Linked DNA regions of Aminobacter aminovorans. The protein of the gene in region 1 interacts with the protein of each later gene in a pairwise test. Links are inferred from orthologs where the notes say so. Each region holds a gene or a part of one and is shown in the gene's direction. Other genes may lie near its edges. The genes, in order: cysE and cysK.

Region 1 (7,143 bases):
GCACTAGCTCTCAGGTGAGGCGGCCTGCAAATGGCGGTTTTCGGCGCTTTCGGCATCACGGAATCGGGTGTCCGTTCCGGTTCTTGAAATCCACCATTTTCGGATCGGCCTGACCAGAAACGCCAACGCGCCCCGATGATGGATTTGATGATCATACGAAAATCGTTGCTGGCTGGAGCCTTCGGCGCTGCGCTGCTTGCGGTCGCTTTCGTCGTTTCATTTGCTCTGACTGGACCAGTTGCCGCACAACAGGCGATGGCGCTGCCCGTCGATGCCGAGCCGCTGATCGCCGCGACCGCCAAAGGCGACGTGTCTTTCCGCATCGAGATTGCCGACGAACCGGGCGAACGCTCGATGGGGCTGATGTTCCGCAAGGACCTCGCCGACGACCAGGGCATGCTGTTCGTGTTCGAACAGACCCAGCCGGTCGGCTTCTGGATGAAGAACACGCCGCTGCCGCTCGACCTGGTCTTTGTTGGTTCCGACGGCAAGGTGCTCGACATCTTGCCCGGCACGCCGTTTTCCGAGGCCGTGATCGCGCCCGACGAGCCGGCGCGCTTCGTGCTCGAGCTTAAGGCAGGCACTGCCGCCAGGACCGGCATCGCCGACGGCGTTATGCTCAAGCATCGGGCGATAGCGGCGGCGGCCGGCAATCCGGGCTGACGCCAGACCTCGGCCAAAGACCATTCGGAGCAACGATGGCACTCGAGCATTTTTCCCATGAAGGTTTCGACCTGGCATATCTCGACCTGCCGCCGACCGGCGCCGGCAGCGGCGATCCGGTGCTGATGATCCATGGCTTTGCCTCCAGCCACTTCGTCAACTGGGTGTCGCCGGGCTGGTTCAAGACGCTGACCGAAGCGGGATACCGTGCCATCGCCTTCGACCATCGTGGTCATGGCGGCTCGACCAAGAGCTACAACGAGGCCGACTATACGCCGAACAAGATGGCCGGCGATGCCGTGGCGCTCCTCGACCATCTCGGCATCGAGCGGGCCCATGTCATGGGGTATTCGATGGGTGCTCGCGTCTCGGCATTCATGGCGCTTGAAGCTCCCGACCGGGTGGCGACGTTGGTGTTCGGCGGCCTTGGCATCGGCATGGTCGACGGTGTCGGTGAGTGGGACCCGATCGCGGCCGCATTGCTGGCCGAGGATCCCGCCGCCATCACGCAGCCACGGGCCAAGATGTTCCGTGCCTTCGCCGATCAGACACGCAGCGACAGGAAGGCGCTCGCCGCCTGCATCTCAACTTCGCGCGAACTGGTGCCCGACAACGACATCCGGCGGATCATGCAGCCGGCCCTGGTTGCCGTCGGCACCAAGGACGATATCGCCGGATCGCCTGATGAACTGGCGCGCCTGATGCCGCATGGCGAGAGTTTCGACATCGAGGGCCGCGACCACATGCTGGCCGTCGGCGACAGGACGTTCAAGAAGCGTGTGCTGGAGTTCTACGCAGAGCATCCGATCTGAGGGTCAGCTGCCCAGTTTTGCCAGCGAGCGCTTAATATTGGCCCGCGCCTGAGCTTCGAAGCGGTCCACGAAGATGTCGGTGTGGAAGATGCGCGGCCGCGCCAGGAAGTTTCGCAGCACGGCCCCGCGTCCGGCGCGCCAATCCGTATCCCTGACCCAGCCATATTCGCGCCTGACGGCGTCTTCATAGGCATCGAAGTTGTCTGCCGGGGCGCCGAGGATCGATAGATCCATATCGAGCAGCAAGGCTGCGTCGCTTTTCGCTGTCGCCTCTTCGAAGGCAGGCACCTCATGGGTGGCGGTGGCTTCGATCGTCTTGATGATGCGGCCAAGGCGAGGGGCGTCAACCTGACCTTTGAGCTTTTCGGCGGCAAGCGCAGCACTTTGCGCCTCGTTGTCCTTGGCGCGACTGTCGTAGACGGCGTCATGGAACCAGATTGCGGCCTCGATCGCGTCGGGGTCGGCGAACTGGGAACGGTATTCTGCAAGCAGGCGCAAAAGCGCCTCGATGTGCCTGATGCCGTGGTAGTGGCGGTCGTCGGCGAGATAGAGGGCGGACAGTTCCGCCCTGATGGCGTCGTTTATCAAAGACATCTCACCGCCCCCTGAATACGGGTGTGCGCCGGCTGGCAAAGGCGGCGCGGCCCTCGGCATAGTCGTCGCTCAGGAAGGTGGCGTCGCCGGCGGACTGGGCGACGGCAACTTCGCCGGCATCGTGGCTCAATGCGGCGCGGATGGCGGCCTTGGAGGCGCGCACCGACAGCGGCGCGTTTTCGGCGATTGTCCGGGCGATTTCGCCGATGCGGGTTTCGAAGCGCTCGGCTTCGACGATTTCGAGCAGGAAGCCGGCCGAAAGCGCTGTCTGAGCCTCTATGCGGCCGGCGGTGTAGGTGAGATATCTCGCCATCTGCGGGCCGGCGGCCCAGACGATATCGCCCATCGCATCCTGCGGGTAGGCAAGGCCAAGGCGCGCCGCAGGCACGGCAAACAGGGCGTCCGATGTGGCGATCCGCAGGTCGCAGGCGGCCGCCAGGCCGAAACCGCCGCCAAAGCAGATACCACGGATCGCGGCGATGACCGGAACAGTGCTGTTGCGAAGGGCGGCAAAGGCGGCTGAGTTGGTCGCCTCATAGCCACGCGCGCTGTCGGCGTCGCCACGCAGCGTATCGAACTCGGAGATGTCGGCGCCGGCGGAAAAATCCTGGCCTGCGCCGCGCAGGACGATGACGTGGACGTCAGGCCCGGACGAGAGCCGGAGCACGTGATCGGCCAGGTCGATCCACATGGTCTGGGTGATGGCGTTCTTGCGCGCCGGTCGGTTGATGACGATCGTGGCTACGCCGTCGGCCGTCGAGACCAGCAAGGGTTCAGTTTCCATGGCGCCTTGAATATCCGCGAACCAAATCCACTTGATCGAGCACTAAGGAAAATTGAGTTCAATCGTGCTAACATCTGGCTTATATGTCCCGCGCGGGATTGCACAAGCCGGCAGTGAACGGAGACCGTCGATGAACACCATATCCGCAGCGCGCCCAAGCTCGCTGAAGCCGGTCGATCCGATCTGGCGATCGGTGCGCGACGAGGCGACGGATGCCGTGGCGGGTGATCCGCTGCTCGCGGCGTTTCTTTATGCCACTATCCTGAACCAGGACACGCTCGAGGAGGCGGTGATCCATCGCCTGGCCGAACGCCTGGCTCATCAGGATCTTGGCGCCGATCTCATCCGCCAGACATTCTATGCCATGCTCGAAGACAGGCCGGAGTGGAGCGACACCGTGCGCACCGACATCCAGGCCTATTACGACCGCGATCCCGCCTGCGACCGCTATCTGATGCCGGTGCTGTACTTCAAGGGTTTCCATGCCATCCAGACGCATCGCCTGGCCCACTGGCTGTGGAACCGCGGCCGCAGGGATTTTGCGCTCTACCTGCAAAGCCGCTCGTCCTCGGTATTCCAGACCGACATCAACCCCGCCGCGCGCATGGGCAAGGGCATCTTCATCGACCATGCTACCGGCCTCGTCGTTGGTGAAACGGCCGTCATCGAAGACGACGTCTCGATCCTGCATGGCGTTACTCTGGGCGGCACCGGCAAGGCCGGCGGCGACCGCCATCCCAAGATCCGCTACGGCGTGCTGATCGGCGCCGGCGCCAAAATCCTCGGCAACATCGAAATCGGCCATTGCTCCAAGATCGCTGCCGGTTCGGTGGTGCTGTCGCCCGTGCCTCACAACAAGACGGTGGCGGGCGTTCCGGCGCGCGTCGTCGGCGAAACCGGCTGTGACCGCCCGTCGAGCCAGATGGACCAGCTGCTGCCGTCGCAGACGATGGATCACGTCGTCAGCTTCGACATCTGAGGTTGGGTGCTGACGCCCATGACGGGCGCTGGCGCGATTTGCGCGGGGGTAAGCGAAGCCTCGCCTTTACAGCGCCATGGTTGGCGTGTCAGAAGCGCGTCTCTTAACGACAAGCCGGAGAAGCCAGTTGAAGCCGGAAGAAATCCGAAAACTCGACGCTTATTTCAAGCGCCAGTTCCAGAACCCCAACCTTCAGGTCAAGGCACGTCCGCGCAAGGACGACTCGGCCGAAGTCTATATCGGCGACGAATTCCTCGGCATCGTTTTCAAGGACGAGGACGACGGCGACTACAATTTCTCGATGGCGATTCTCGACGTCGATCTGGCCTGATCTATCGGTCGGCCCCTGCGCCGCGCGGCGACGTTCGCGCGGCCTCTACTTCACGTGCAGCATGGCATTCGCCTTCCCGGTCACCGCCCGGTCCAGCTCACGCCACTCTCCCAGAAGTTCCCGCGGAAATCTGTAGGTCAGGCTCAGGTCCTTGCCGACGAAGACGTCGCGCTCGCAAGGCGCCAGAGATTCTTCGGCTTCGGCGCCGCTGAGGCAGCGCGCGACAAAAGGCGGCTCGCCGTTGCGCGAGGCAACCGCCAGCACCTCATTCAGATAACCGGAATTTTCGGTGAAACCGAACAGTGTCATGCCCTCCGGGCCGGGTACACCCGGCTTGACGGTGAGTTCGCTGTAGATCGGCGCGAGGCGGCCGCTCATGTCGCGGGCCATCATGCGCGGCTCGAGGCTGAGGAAGACGATGCGCTTGTGGCCGTCGAGATTGTTGAATGCCAGTCGTGCCGCCTCGCTGTAGCCGTCCATTTCGGGCCAGCGCAGATAGAGGTCGAGGCGCCCGGCAATGCCGTCGCGGCGGGCTTTCTCGAACCGGATCATATTGGCAGGGGCGGAAATGACGTCGTTGCCGATGACGATTTCGCGTGGTGCGACCTCGTCGGTATAGCCGGCCAGGGCGATGGTGTGGCCGAACCAGCGGCCGCCCAGGCTGATTGCCACCGACAGCACCGCCAGCACCGCCAGCACCGCAAAGCCATAGAAGACCTTCATCATCAGCGCCGAATCGACGACGTCGAAACCGGAACTTTCGGTCGCCTCTTGCTTCATCTGATGTCTCCAGAGCAGCGGCGGCTCGTATGCGGGTTCGCACAGTCGGCCTTGCCGGGTCGGTAACCTTCGCTCCGTTGCTTCCAGGAGCCCGATATCGCACCGACATTGCGTGCGTATGGTTAACGGCGCGTTAAGGCCGTGCTGCACGCTTGCCTTGTGGCGATGCCCTCCATAGTTTGCGCGCGCAAACGAAGAGGATTTGACGATGCCGCTTTACGCTCTCGACGGGGTCGAGCCGCAGTTCGAGGACCGCTCCACCAACTGGATCGCACCCGACGCGACGGTGGTTGGCGATGTCCGGATCGGGCGCGACGTCGGCATCTGGTTCGGCACAGCCATCCGCGGCGACCGTGAGCCGATCACCATCGGCGCCCGCAGCAATGTCCAGGAACATACGGTGATGCACACCGATCCGGGCTTTCCGCTCATAATCGGCGAGGGCTGCACAATCGGCCACAGGGCTATCCTGCATGGCTGCACGGTCGGCGACAATTCGTTGATCGGCATGGGCGCGATCGTGCTCAATGGCGCGAGGATCGGCAGGAACTGCCTCGTGGGTGCCGGTGCGCTGGTGACCGAAGGAAAGGAATTTCCCGACAATTCGCTGATCGTCGGCTCGCCCGCCAAGGTGATCCGTACACTCGATGACGCAGCCGCCGACCGGTTGCGCAAGTCGGCAGATGATTATGTCGCCAACCAGCGCCGGTTTGCCGCCGGGGTGAAGAAGGTGGCGGACTAGGCGACGTAGCCTATCGCGAAGGCGGTGGCGATCAGCACTGCGATGCCTAGACTCTGAAGCAAGCCGCTAGGCTTTGGCGTCTTCTGCGCCAGGGCGAGGCCGCCGATGGAAATTCGTCCAGCGAGATGCCTGTTGAATCTGACCACTTTGCCTGGCGGCATGGCTGACGCTCCCTGGCTTGCCTGAAAAGGCGGAGCCGGCCCGGGGATTGGGCCGGCTCCTAGACCCGGTCGTTGGGGACGGGGAGGGTGGGGACGCGACCGGGGTTCTCGCCAGCGCATGCCCTCGAAAAACCGGAACCGGATTTCCGAAGGCAGGCACCGATTCCAAGTGCTCCAGCGGCCTTGGCGCGCCTCTGATGGGCGCGCCCGGGGCTGCAGCGCCTAGCGAACCGACGCCACCGCGTCGGCGCGGCCGTCGTTGATCGCAATCCAGACGCCCGAGTTTCGCTCCGACTGGCGCTTGAGATAGGTGTATTCGGTCTCGTCCCAGGCCAGAACCCGCGTATCGAGATTGTCGAGGATGTATTCGCCGAGGCTGGTGCGCACGGTGAGCACCGCATGGCCGTCGCCATTGGGCTGGCGAACGACGGTGATCAGCAGGTTGCCGGCGGGGACGCCCAGTTCCATCAGCTTGCGGCGCTTCTCCAACACATAGTCCTCGCAGTCGCCGGCACCGTTGTCGGGATAGGACCAGACTTCTTCCTGGCCCCACATTTCCATGTCGGTGCGTGGCGCGACGTCGGTGTTGACCTTGTCGTTGATGGCGATCATCGCCTTCCACAGGCTGCGGGTCAGCTCTACCGGCTTGTTGCTGGCGGTCTTTTCGTTGCACTCGATCGGCGAGCGCTTGCACAGCTCGTAATGGCCGACCGGCTGGGTGGTGCGGCCGTTGGTCTGCATGACGGCCGGTGTCGCCATGGCGGCGCTGACGGCGCCTGCCTGAATTGTCGTGGCCAGAAGCAGAAGCCATCCCCGACGCATGTTCATTTTCTTGTCTCCCCGTTTGAGGTGACAATGACAGGCGTGGATTTATTTGACGCAAAACTACGAAGTAGATGTTGAGTAAAAACAAGAGAGAAATTACGGAAACAAAGAATAGAATAATAATAAAATCTGCAGAGAATTTGATTGCAATTTTACCGAATTGGCAGCAGGCCTTGCTCGGTGGCTTGGCTGGCGAACGCCGGTGACTGTTTGGCTGTCTGTTCTGCGGGTGCTGCGACGCTTGGTCGTCACGGCATGGATGGCCGGCTTCCGCAGTTCGCTTCGCTCCTGCTCCGCCCGAGGATGACGAAGGGGTGGGCCGTCGCCAGGTGGGTTCAACTGCGGGGCGTGCGCTTATGTGGCAGGCCTTGCGCGCAACCTTGCCGCGAATAATCTCTCGCGATGACCGGATGGAGAACTTCGACATCCGCGACGCCATCCAGCGCGAGAAATCGCTCAAGCGCTGGCCACG
Region 2 (7,123 bases), 3.5 Mb from region 1 along the record:
CGCTGGTGTTGACGGTCACCTTCCTGCTGGTGGTGTTCCGCGATCTGACCGAAGGCATCGTCGTTGGCTTCGCGCTGGGTGCGCTGCTGTTCATCGACCGCATGGCAAAGAGCGTCGCGGTAGAGGCCGAAATTCCGCTGACGCAGGAAGACGTCGCCGACACGACCAACGGCAGCCGCCATGCCTACGTGCCCGAGGATGCAGGCGATGCCGACACCGTGATTTACCGGATCTCGGGCGCGTTCTTCTTTGGAGCCGCCTCGACGGTCGGAGCAGTGCTCGACCGCATCGCCGACCAGCGGCGCAACTTCATCCTCGACTGCAGCCGTGTGCCATTGCTCGATTCAACGGCGGCCATTGCAATCGAGGGCGCCGCACGCAAAGCCGGCAAGGCCGGCGTCAGGTTCTTCATAACAGGCGCTTCGCCGCAGACGCGGCGAATGCTGGTTACCCACGGCGTCCGGCAGCCGCTGGTCAGCTATGCAGCCTCGGTGGCGGAAGCGGTTGAACTGGTGAGGGCCGACAAGGCAACGTGAAACCGGTTGCCTGATGATCAGAAGCGTCAGGCAAACTTGCGCTGGGCGTCGAGGGCGAGTCCGAGACCGACCGAGCCGAAGGCGTCGCCCTGGACGATCTGGGCACCCGGCACCAGCGCCAGGATGCTTTCGCGCGCCAGCGGGATGGCGGTCGAGCCACCGGTCAGAAACACCGCAGTGATGTCCTTTGCGCCGACCTGGGCTTCGGCAAGCGTGTCGGCGACGGTCGCGGTGACGCGTTCGACGGCACTGCGGATCGTATCTTCCAGGCCTCGCCTGGTGAGCGGCGCGGTGAATTTCGCCCCGGGCAGCTTGACGTCGATCGTCGCTTCGGCAGCGTCGGTCAGCTCGATCTTGGCCTTTTCGACCTTGGTCGCCAGCGCGTGGCCGAAACGCTGGTCGACAACCTCGATCATCCTGTCGATGAGATCGGGCCGCTGCGCCTCGAAGCGGATCTGGCGCAGGTCGAGCATTGCCTTGGGGGTATAGAGCAGGTTGATGCGCTGCCAGGTCGCCAGGTCGATGAAGTATCCGGCCGGCAGGTTGCGCTTGCCGTCCTTGGTCGGGGTGAGATAGCCGAGCTCGGGCATGATGTGGGCGATCGAGAGCAGGCGGTCAAAATCGGTACCACCGATATGGACGCCGCGATTGGCGAGGATGTCGGCCTTGCGATCGCCGGAGGCGGCACGCTCGGGCGAGACGCGGACGATCGAGAAGTCGGAGGTGCCGCCGCCCATGTCGACGATCAGCGCCAGTTCTTCGCGCGTCACCGTGCGCTCATAGTCGAGCGCGGCCGCGATCGGCTCGAACTGGAAGTCGATGTGCTTGAAGCCCTGTGCGCGGGCGGCCTTTTCAAGCTCGCTCTGGGCAGCCGCGTCGGCCTCGGGGTTGTCGTCCACGAACTGGACCGGACGGCCAAGCACGACGTTTTCGACCGGCTCGCCGACGTGGTTTTCGAGGCGGTCCTTGAGATGGCCGACGAACATGCCGACGATGTCGGTGAAGGCGATGTAACGCGCCTTGATGCGGGTCTTTTCATGCACCAGCGAGGAGCCGAGCACGCTCTTCAGGGCGCGCATCAGCCGGCCTTCGGCGCCGTCGGTGTATTCGCCGATGGCGCGGCGGCCAAGGGCCGTCTGGTTGTCCTCGAAATTGAAAAAGATGGCCGACGGCAGCGTGACGTTTTCACCCTCGAGCGCAACGAGGCGCGGACGGCCGTTCTCGATAACGCCGACGGTTGAATTGGAAGTGCCGAAGTCTATGCCGCCGAAAGCCGGTCGCATCGCCTGGTCCTGAATTTTCTGCATGAATGAATGGGCGACCCCAAGCTTCTGCCGGGCCGCAATCGGACCGTGCGCCTACACGACGGGGCGACGATTGTCGATCTCTTCCGGGCATTTTCCGGGAAAATGTGATCGCTGGCCCAATCCCCGCGGCATTCCATGGAAACCGGTTTCGTGCGATATCGCAGCCATTCGAACGAGCCGGATATCCGCCATGACCCTTACAGGTTTTCTTGCCTATAGCGGTGCGCTGGCCATCGCTGCCGCCATTCCCGGTCCGGGCGTGACGGCGCTGGTGGCGCGTGCGCTCGGCTCGGGCTTCCGCTCCTCGCTGGCCATGTCGCTCGGCCTGGTGGTCGGCGACCTGACCTATCTCACCGCCGTCGTGCTTGGCCTTGCCTTTGTCGCCCAGTCCTTCGGCATGGTGTTCCTGGCAATCAAGTGGCTCGGCGTCGCCTACCTTGCCTGGCTCGCCTGGAATTTCTGGACCAGCGGCATCACGCCTGAGACCGTCGAGACGAAGAAGGGCAAGGGCGGGCTGTTCTCGAGCTTCCTCGCCGGGCTGACGGTGACGTTGGGCAACCCCAAGACGATGATCTTCTACCTGGCGATCACGCCGACGGTGGTCGACCTGCACGCACTGACACTTGGCGACTACGGCATTCTCGTCGCCATCACCATTGCCGTGCTGCTGGTCGTGCTGGTGCCCTACTTGCTGCTGGCCTCGCAGGCGCGCTGGTTGCTCAAGACGCCGCGCGCGCTCAAGCTGCTCAACCGCACCGCCGCCGGTTTCATGGTTGGCGCGGCCGCTGCTATCGCCGCCCGCCAATAAGCAGACGGCCCGGAATTTCATTCCTCATAATTGGCGTTCACGGAAACATGTTTCCGTGAACCTTGGCTAATCAGCACGAGACCCACTCGGAATCTGCCCTGCGACCTCCTATCTTCGCAGTTCACATCTCAGGCCTTTTTCGGGAGCGAAATCGATGAACAAGCCCGTTACCTCCACGCGCCTACCAGGTCGCGGACGCATCTATGGCTCCATCACCGAAACGATCGGCGACACGCCGCTGGTGCGGCTCGACAAGTTCGCCAAGGAGAAGGGCGTGGCGGCGAACCTGATCGCCAAGCTGGAGTTCTTCAATCCGATCGCATCGGTCAAGGACCGTATCGGCGTCGCCATGGTCGAGGCACTGGAGGCCGACGGCCGCATCGAGCCGGGCAAGAGCACGCTGATCGAGCCGACCTCCGGCAACACCGGCATCGCGCTCGCCTTCGCCGCGGCCGCCAAGGGCTACAAGCTGATCCTGACCATGCCCGAAACGATGTCGATCGAACGCCGCAAGATGCTGGCGCTGCTCGGCGCCGAACTGGTGCTGACCGAAGGCGCCAAGGGCATGAAGGGCGCAATCGCCAAGGCCGAAGAGCTGGTGCAGACCATTCCGAACGCCATCATTCCGCAGCAGTTCGAGAACCCGGCCAACCCCGAGATCCATCGCCAGACGACGGCCGAGGAGATCTGGAACGACACGCAAGGCGGAATCGACATCTTTGTTGCCGGCATCGGCACCGGCGGCACGATCACCGGTGTCGGCCAGGTGATCAAGGCCCGCAAGCCGTCGCTGCATGTCGTGGCAGTCGAGCCCGAGGGTTCGCCGGTGCTGTCGGGCGGCCAGCCCGGCCCGCACAAGATTCAGGGCATCGGCGCCGGCTTCGCGCCCAAGGTGCTCGACACGAGCGTCTATGACGAGATCATCAAGGTTTCCAACGAGGATGCGGTGGCAAACGCCCGTCTCGTCGCGCGTCTCGAAGGCGTGCCGGTCGGCATCTCCTCAGGTGCAGCGCTGCAGGCAGCCGTCATCGTTGGCTCGCGGCCGGAGAATGCCGGCAAGAACATCGTTGTGGTGATCCCGTCCTTTGCCGAGCGATATCTCTCGACGGTGCTGTTCGAGGGACTGGGCGGGTAAGTCTTGCCGTCTACCTTGGTGCGCCTTCTCTCCTTGCGGGAGAAGGCGCTCCGGCTGGCTCCATACAGAGGTTCCTTCTTCAGCCTCTCATTTCTTCCAACCCCCTCATCCAACTCGGCGCTGCGCGCCGAGCCACCTTCGCCCACAGGAGGAGAAGGTAAGATCGTGGCACCCGGCTTTCCGCTGGAGGCTTTACCCGCCGCCCAGCGCCGCCCGCTTGCGCTTGAGGAAGTCGCGTACGGCCTGGTCGGATTCGAGGCCGATGGCGAGTTGGTAGGCCTTGTCGGCCTCACCCGCGTTTCCCGCCAGTGACAACAGTTCGGCGCGCGCTGCCCAATAGGGCTGGTATTCGTTGAGCCTTGGGTCGTCGATGGCGTCAAGCAGGGCCAGGCCTTGTTCGAGCGCGCCCGCATAAGCCACCGCCACCGCATGGTTGACGGCAATGACCGGCGAGGCCGAAAGCGTCATCAGGCCGGTATAAAGGGTTGCGATCGCCATCCAGTCGGTGCGGCCGTCAAAGCGCCGCGCAGCATGAGCCGACTGGATCGCCGCCTCAACCTGGTAGCGGCCGATGCCGTGCAAGGCGCCGGCGCGCTGAAGTAATGCGTCGGCCTCGCCAATCAGGGCGCCATCCCACAACAAAGTGTCCTGTTCGCTGAGCGGCACGAATTCACTCAGCGGACCGCGGCGGGCTGGCCGCCGTGCCTCGGCATGCAGCATCAGGGACAGCAGGCACAGTGCCTCCGGTTCGTCTGGCAGCAGGTCGACCACCAACCGGCCGAGCCAGATAGCTTCGGATGCGAGGTTGCGGCGGCGGGATTCGGCACCACTGGCATCCGTCCAGCCTTCGGAGAAGGCGGCGTAGATCGCTTCCAGAACGGCCCGCAGCCTTTCGGCGAGTTCGGCCTTTTCAGGAATGCGAAACGGGACGCCGGCTTGCCTGATGCACGACTTGGCCCGCACCAGGCGCTGGCCCATTGTCGAAGGCGAGACCAGGAAGGCCGAAGCGATGGTGGCGGCATCAAAGCCGAGGACTGCCTGCAGGATCAGCGGCGCGCGCACGCCTGCCTCGATCGCCGGGTGGGCGCAGGCGAACATCAGGCCGAGCCGGTCGTCGGGAAACTTCTCGCGCGCCATCTCCTGCTCCAGTTCTTCGCCGATCAGACGCAGATGCGCCTGGCCGGCCTCCCCGGTCATGCGTCGCCGCTGCTGGTCGACGGAACGCCGCCGCGCCACCGTCAGCAGCCAGGCCTCGGGATGGTTCGGCACGCCCGTCTCGGGCCATCTCGACAAGGCCGCGGCAAAAGCGTCGGCGAGTGCGTCCTCGGCACCGGCGACATCGCGGGTGCGCGCCGAAAGATAGGCAACGAGCCTGCCGTAGCTCTGGCGGGCCGCGGCTTCCGCCGCCGCCCGCGCCTGTTCGGCAGCTGGCGCCATGCTAGCGGGTCGGCCAGATCGGGCGCACTTCGACGATGCCGTAATTGGCGCTGGGGCAGCGCGCCGCCCAGCCGAGCGCGGCATCGAGATCCGGCGCCTCGATGATGTAGAAGCCGCCGAGTTGCTCCTTGGTCGTGGCGAACGGGCCATCGAGCACTTCGGTCTTGCCGTCGCGAACTCGAACCGTGGTGGCCGACGACGCGCCGCGCAGGCGCTCGCCCGAAACCATGGCTCCAGCTTTGATCAGCGCTTCATTGTAGGCCATATAGGGCGCGCTCATCTTCTCCTGGTCTTCCCGACTTGCCGCCGCAAGCGGTGTGTCGTCGTGATGAAGCAGAAGCATGTACTGCATTGTCGTCTCCTGTTGTTCCCGGCCGCGTCGTCGCGGGCCGAACGGAAGTCGCGCCACTTCGACGGATTTCTACAGGCTAGCAGAGTTTTTTTCGGCCGCGCGCCGGTGGACTACGAAAAACGACCCCGATTGCGGGGGATCATGAAGGCAGCAGAGCCGTAGCGGCTGGACCGGCGAAAAATCGATCCTGGCAAGCGTGTGCCCGCCTTGAGCAGGATGTCGGCGGCATGTCATATCCGAGCGCCGGGGAAGAACGGCTGGGGGCAGAAATGTACAGGCTTTACACACGCGCCGGCAGCGGCGGCTTTGTCGTCGAGGCGGCTTTCGCACTGGCGGGTGTGCCATTCGAGCGCATCGAGGTGGTCAAGGGCGTCGAGCCCGCAGCAGAGTTCCGCAAGATAAGCCCGCTTGGCCAGGTGCCGGCGCTGGTGCTGCCGGACGGACAGGCGATGACCGAGTCGGCTGCGATGTGTCAGTTGATCGCCGAACGCCATCCCTACGCCCGGCTGGCACCTTCGGTGGATGCGTCTGGGCGCGCCGACTTCCTGCGCTGGATGGCTTTCCTGACATCGGTGACCTATCCGGCGCTGCTGCGCGAATATTACGCCCATCGCTATACCACGGACGCTCTTGGCATCGAGGCGGTGAAGGCAGCCGCGATCGCCGAGGCGGAGCGCAGCTTCGGCGTTGTCGAGGCGGCACTGCAAGACCGGGACTGGCTCGCCGGCACGCATATGTCGATCGCCGACGTCTATCTGCTGATGCTGGCGTATTGGCACCCGGAGCCGGGCAAACTCGCTCTCGCCTGGCCCAACATCGCGCGCCTGTGCACGGTTCTCAAGGAGGATGCCGTGCTGACGGAGCTGAACGCCAGCCACGCCATGTGGTGAAGGCGGAACGGCCCGTATGAACGGGCCGTCAAGGCGTCCGCATTCGCGAAGAAGCAGCGCGCCAGTTCGTTATCGTGTCTTGAAGAGCTCGTCTTGAGGTTTGCCGGCTTGCGCCGCCGGCGGAGCGAGCAAGCCTTAGAGGCGCGTGGCGACAATCGCCCGGCGTTCGCCGCGCAAGGTGGTCGAGCGGTGATCGCTGGTCGGCCGCGCGATGCGGCTTTCGTGACGTCCGGTAACAGTCATGCTCAGTGGAACGTCACGCGCGACTGAAGCGTGTTTGTGCGGCGCGCGCAGGCAGGTCCCGGACCGCGCATGTAGTGGCGTTCGGGGCGGTAGGTCGGTGCGATGAATTCGCGAAACGCCACAGCGGCGTAAGTGAGGTGGTTCCAGATAGCCATTGTTCTTATCCCTGTCCGCCCGGGGCTCGTCCCGAACGTGAAAGCGATCATAGCCGGCGGGTGTGAATCTTCGGTGAACGCGATGTTAATCTTCGTGTGAAAATGCGCCCGATCAGGGCTGAATAGTGTTTTTTTCTAGGCATTTAGGCCGGATGGGGGAGCATTGGTTAAGATGTGTCTTTTGCGCCACCGATGTAACGGCCGATTGCCGCGAAACTATCCACAGGTTTCGCAGCGCGGTTACATCGGCAGAGGCTGTC

The links.
Region 2: the proteins of cysE (region 1) and cysK interact in binary tests that used the Escherichia coli proteins (3 or more experiments, as listed by UniProt). The link is inferred for Aminobacter aminovorans from one-to-one orthologs.

What each region holds. Positions count from the first base shown.
Region 1 is NZ_UFSM01000001.1:3,533,745-3,540,887, reverse strand. What follows is about bases 2,070-4,907. They hold cysE (serine O-acetyltransferase), read left to right. Parts: upstream 2,070-2,983; coding sequence 2,984-3,832; downstream 3,833-4,907. Other genes in these bases: DY201_RS17415 (hypothetical protein), read right to left, coding at 4,209-4,907; DY201_RS17420 (DUF3126 family protein), read left to right, coding at 3,960-4,163; DY201_RS17430 (enoyl-CoA hydratase-related protein), read right to left, coding at 2,071-2,853. Also shown: DY201_RS17450 (cold-shock protein), read left to right, coding at 1-7; DY201_RS17445 (DUF192 domain-containing protein), read left to right, coding at 148-663; DY201_RS17440 (alpha/beta fold hydrolase), read left to right, coding at 699-1,475; DY201_RS17435 (HD domain-containing protein), read right to left, coding at 1,479-2,069; more of DY201_RS17415, read right to left, coding at 4,908-4,943; DY201_RS17410 (gamma carbonic anhydrase family protein), read left to right, coding at 5,152-5,685; DY201_RS29100 (hypothetical protein), read right to left, coding at 5,682-5,846; DY201_RS17405 (transglutaminase-like cysteine peptidase), read right to left, coding at 6,069-6,674; DY201_RS29520 (GIY-YIG nuclease family protein), read left to right, coding at 7,082-7,143.
Region 2 is NZ_UFSM01000001.1:67,600-74,722, forward strand. What follows is about bases 1,978-4,795. They hold cysK (cysteine synthase A), read left to right. Parts: upstream 1,978-2,805; coding sequence 2,806-3,786; downstream 3,787-4,795. Other genes in these bases: DY201_RS00335 (LysE family translocator), read left to right, coding at 2,034-2,651; DY201_RS00345 (RNA polymerase sigma factor), read right to left, coding at 3,979-4,795. In the rest of the region: DY201_RS00325 (SulP family inorganic anion transporter), read left to right, coding at 1-536; DY201_RS00330 (Hsp70 family protein), read right to left, coding at 563-1,819; more of DY201_RS00345, read right to left, coding at 4,796-5,223; DY201_RS00350 (YciI family protein), read right to left, coding at 5,225-5,575; DY201_RS00355 (glutathione S-transferase family protein), read left to right, coding at 5,845-6,465; DY201_RS28870 (hypothetical protein), read right to left, coding at 6,711-6,863.